Regions from separate parts of the Citricoccus sp. NPDC055426 genome, predicted to be linked through region 2. Evidence: predicted binding sites of a transcription regulator. Region 2 holds the regulator's gene; the other holds the start of a gene.
What was found. Region 2 encodes HrcA, which represses chaperone genes, less so after heat shock. Its sites were predicted from a motif close to TTNGCACTCGNNNNNNNCGAGTGCNAA; they were not measured.
Positions count from the first base shown of each region.

Region 1: a site for HrcA is predicted at 1,054-1,080, ahead of groL (chaperonin GroEL). Genes of this name have one in related genera too.

Region 1 covers NZ_JBFARZ010000012.1:52,182-54,575, reverse strand. Annotated here, with positions in the region: gene AB0K08_RS14680 (DUF3263 domain-containing protein) at 1-293, shown strand, start outside; gene AB0K08_RS14675 (LytR C-terminal domain-containing protein) at 328-1,005, shown strand; gene groL (chaperonin GroEL) at 1,259-2,394, shown strand, end outside.
Region 2 covers NZ_JBFARZ010000004.1:236,308-238,701, forward strand. Annotated here, with positions in the region: gene dnaJ (molecular chaperone DnaJ) at 1-995, opposite strand, end outside; gene hrcA (heat-inducible transcriptional repressor HrcA) at 1,080-2,108, opposite strand; gene AB0K08_RS08990 (DUF3097 family protein) at 2,335-2,394, shown strand, end outside.

The DNA of each region.
Region 1 (2,394 bases), on a different contig from region 2:
CGCAGAGCCCGTCCGAGGAGGCCGCACAGGCCGCCCAGCCCGCAGCGGCCGGACTGTCCGAGCGGGACCGGGACATCCTGGACTTCGAGAACCAGTGGTGGAAGTACGGTGGCGCCAAGGACCAGGCCATCCGGGACCGGTTCTCCCTCTCCGCGACCACGTACTACCAGGTGCTCAACGGGCTGCTGGACCGCGAGGAGGCCCTCGCGCACCAGCCCATGCTGGTCAAGCGGCTGCGTAGACTACGGACCACCCGCCACCGTGCGCGCAGCGCCCGCCGGCAGGAAGCCTGAGCACCGCGACCGCGACCGCGACCGAGACGAGTCCATGCCCATGACCCAGTATCCGCATGATCGCTTCGACGACGTGCCCGCCTACACCGACCGCAAGGGTGCCCACCGTGCGGCCCCGCCCGTGGCCTCCGGACCCTCGGGGCTCGTGGGGGTCTCCGTGGCGGCGGCCCTGGCCCTGGTGGTCGGCGCCTTCTGCTTCCTGATCCTGCCCTCCCTGCTGCCCTCCGGCGCCACCGTGGGGTCCTCCGCCAGCGCCTCGGCCTCGCCCGAAACCGCTGAGCCGACGGAACCCGCAGCGTCCGAGCCGGCTCCGTCCGCCTCGGAGACGCGCAGCCCGTCCGCGACGCCCAGCCCCTCGGAGACGCCCAGCGCCTCCGAGTCGGACGCCGCCTCCGAGTCCCCGGAGCCGAGCCCCTCGGAGTCGGAGACGGCGGCGGCGGACACGGGCGACGCCTCCGCGCCGGTGGAGGTCTACAACGCCTCCTCGATCGGCGGGCTGGCCGGTCGGGTCTCCGGCGCGCTGTCCTCGTCCGGATTCTCCGTGGCGGGCACCGGCAACTGGCAGGGCTTCCCCGTGCAGTCCTCCGCCGTGTACTACTCCCAGAACGAGACCACCGCGCAGGCCGTGGCCGCAGAACTGGGGCTGCCGCTGGTCCAGGACGCCCGCATCCCGGGCATCGCGGTGGTGCTGAACGCGGACTACTCCGGCTGAACCGACGATTCGGCCACACGCTGAACGGATGTCTGCAGGTGGAGACCGTTTGCACTCGGAGGGTGCGAGTGCTAAATATGGACTTAGCACTCCGAGGTTGTGACTGCCAAGCCCGCAGGCATGCGGGTGGTCGTGGCCGTCGGGGTAGACCTGAACGTGGTGAGGCCCTTCGCCGGGCCGTCCGTCGCGGGCACTGCACAGGTCAGTTGATCACTGCCAAGCAACGCCAAGGTCCAGAAAGGACAGTGCACACATGGCCAAGACCATTGCATTCGACGAAGAGGCCCGCCGCGGCCTGGAGCGGGGCCTGAACACCCTCGCCGACGCCGTGAAGGTCACCCTCGGCCCCCGCGGCCGCAACGTGGTGCTGGAGAAGAAGTGGGGCGCCCCCACCATCACCAACGACGGTGTCTCCATCGCCAAGGAGATCGAGCTCGAGGATCCGTACGAGAAGATCGGCGCCGAGCTCGTCAAGGAGGTCGCCAAGAAGACCGACGACGTCGCCGGTGACGGCACCACCACCGCCACCGTGCTGGCCCAGGCCCTCGTCAAGGAAGGCCTGCGCAACGTGGCCGCCGGTGCGGACCCGCTGTCCCTGAAGCGCGGCATCGAGAAGGCCGTCGCCGCCGTCATCGAGGAGCTCGTGGCCTCGGCCAAGCCGATCGAGACCAAGGAGCAGATCGCGGCCACCGCGTCCATCTCCGCCGCCGACAACCAGATCGGTTCCCTCATCGCCGAGGCCCTGGACAAGGTCGGCAAGGAGGGCGTCGTCACCGTCGAGGAGTCCCAGACCTTCGGCCTGGAGCTCGAGCTGACCGAGGGCATGCGCTTCGACAAGGGCTACCTCTCCGGTTACTTCGTGACCGACGCCGAGCGTCAGGAGACGGTGCTGGAGGATCCCTACATCCTCATCGTCAACTCCAAGATCTCCTCCGTGAAGGACATGGTCTCCCTCCTGGAGAAGATCATGCAGTCCGGCAAGTCCCTGCTGATCATCGCCGAGGACGTCGAGGGCGAGGCCCTGGCCACCCTCGTGGTCAACAAGCTCAAGGGCACCTTCAAGTCCGTGGCCGTCAAGGCCCCGGGCTTCGGTGACCGCCGCAAGGCCATGCTCGCTGACATCGCCATCCTCACCGGTGGCCAGGTCATCTCCGAGGAGGTCGGCCTCTCCCTGGAGAACGCCGGTCTGGAGACCTTGGGCACCGCCCGCAAGGTCGTCATCACCAAGGACGAGACCACCATCGTCGAGGGTGCCGGCGATGCCGAGCAGATCGCCGGCCGCGTGGCCCAGATCCGCGCCGAGATGGAGAACACCGACTCGGACTACGACCGCGAGAAGCTGCAGGAGCGCCTGGCCAAGCTGGCCGGCGGCGTGGCCGTCATCAAGGC
Region 2 (2,394 bases):
GTGACCTTGAGGTCGCCGCGGCCGGAGCCGCGCAGCCGGCCCACGCCGAGGTCCTTGAGGGTCTGGACCTCGCCGGACTGGGTGCCGGCCTTGACCGGGACCTCCTGCTCACCGTCGAAGGTGTCCAGGGTGAGGGTGGTGCCGAGGGCGGCGGCGGCCATCGGCACGCTCATGGTGGCCAGCAGGTGGTCCCCGTCGCGGACGAAGACCTCGTGCTGGCGCACCTCGATCTCCACGTAGAGATCGGCGTTGGGCCCGCCGCCTGGGCCGGCCTCGCCCCGTCCGGCCAGCTGGATCCGGGTGCCGGTGGCCACACCGGCGGGGATCTTGATGGTCAGCGAGGTGCGCTGGCGGATGCGGCCCTGGCCGGAGCACTCGCGGCACGGGTCCGGGATGACGGTGCCGAAGCCCTGACAGGCGGAGCAGGTCTCGGCCGCCATGACCGTGCCGAGGATGGAACGCACCGGCCGCCGGATGGCGCCCTGGCCGTTGCAGATGGTGCAGGTCTCCGGATGGGTGCCCGGCTGGCAGCAGGTGCCGTCACAGGTGGGGCAGACCACGGCGGTGTCCACCTCGAGGGTCTTCTCCGTGCCGAAGACGGCGTCCTGCAGGTCGAGCTTGGCCATGATGAGGGCGTCCTGGCCGCGGCGGGCCCGGCTGGTGGGGCCTCCGCCCATGCCACCGCCCATGCCGCCGGATCCGCCGCCGCCGAAGAACGTCTCGAAGATGTCCTGGAAGCCGCCGAAGTCCCCGCCGCCGAATCCGCCGCCCATGCCGCCGGTGCCGTTCTCATGGCCGGTGGCGTCGTAGTTGCGGCGCTTCTCCGAGTCCGAGAGGACCTCGTAGGCGCGGGTCACGTTCTTGAACTGGTCGGAGGCCTCCGGCGCGGGGTTCACGTCAGGGTGGAGCTTGCGCGCCATCTTGCGGTAGGCGCGCTTGATCTCCTCGGCGGAGGCGTCTCGGCCGACGCCGAGCACCTCGTAATGGTCAGCCACGGTCTGCGGTGTTCCTTCCGGTGGTGAATGGTGTGAAGAATGTCTCTGGTCCTGCGGTGCTCACTGCTGTGCCCACGGTTGCCGTCACGGTTGCTGGGACAGGATCCGGGACAGGTACCGGGCCACGGCCCGGACGGCGGTCATGGTGCCCGGATAGTCCATCCGGGTGGGTCCCACCACGCCGAGCTTGGCCCCGGCACCCGGGGCTCCCGGGCCGTAGCCTGCCGCGATGACGGAGGCCTCGGCCAGGGATCCCGAGTTCTCGGACCCGATCCGCACACTGAGACCACGCACATCCTGTTCCATCTCGGTCAGCAGGCGCAACAGGACCACCTGTTCCTCCAGTGCCTCGAGGATGGGCCCGATCGAGAGGGGGAAGTCACCGGTGGAGCGCGCCAGGTTGGCGGTGCCCGCCATGATGATGCGGTCCTCCCGGCGGGCGGCGAACACCTGGTCCAGGTGGGCGGCGAACCCGAGGGCCAGGGCACGGTCCTCGGCGGGGACCTCTGCGAGGGCGAGGCGCAGCCCGTCCGGCGCCTGGGCCGGGGTGAGTCCGTCCAGGTAGCGCAGGAAGAGCTGCTTGAGCGCCGCCACAGAGGCCTCGGGCGCCTCCGCCTCCACGTGGAAGGCCCGCTGGTCCACCTGCCCCGAGGACAGGATCACCACCACCAGGGCGCGGTGCGGGGCCAGGGAGACGAACTCGAGGTGGCGGATGGTGGAGGAGTCCACGTGCGGGTACTGCAGCACGGCCACCTGGTTGGTCAGCTGCGCGAGGGCTCGCACCGTGCGGGCCATCATCTCGTTGAAGTCGCCGGTGGCGTCCAACAGGGTCTGCACCGCCCGCCTCTCCGCGGCGGACAGCGGCTTGACCTCGGAGATCTGGTCCACGAAGAGCCGGTAGCCCTTGTCCGTGGGGATCCGGCCGGAGGAGGTGTGCGGGGCCACGATCAGCCCCTCCTCCTCCAGCGCCGCCATGTCGTTGCGCACCGTCGCGGACGACACCCCCAGCTGATGGCGGTCCACGAGGGCCTTGGAACCGACCGGCTCACGGGAGGACACGTAGTCCTCCACGATGGCCTGCAGTACCTGCATGCGACGTGGTTGTTCGCTCATCGGTCCCTCCTGTCCGCCCTCGGTCTCCAGCCAGCACCCGGCTTAGCACTCAGCACATTCAAGTGCCAAGTCTAGTACCCGTGTCCAATCGGGACCCTTCCCCGGGACCCCTCCCCGGGTGAGTCCCCCGGCAAGTCCCCGCGCGAGCCGATCCCCCGGTTCCCCCAGCCCGCTTGCTAGCGTCGGTCCGAGCTTCGAATGGAGAAGCCGTGGAATGGAGAAGTACGTGGAATGGAACAGCTGGGGCCCGGGCACCCTCGATGGCGGGTTCCGCCCTGCCGCCCGT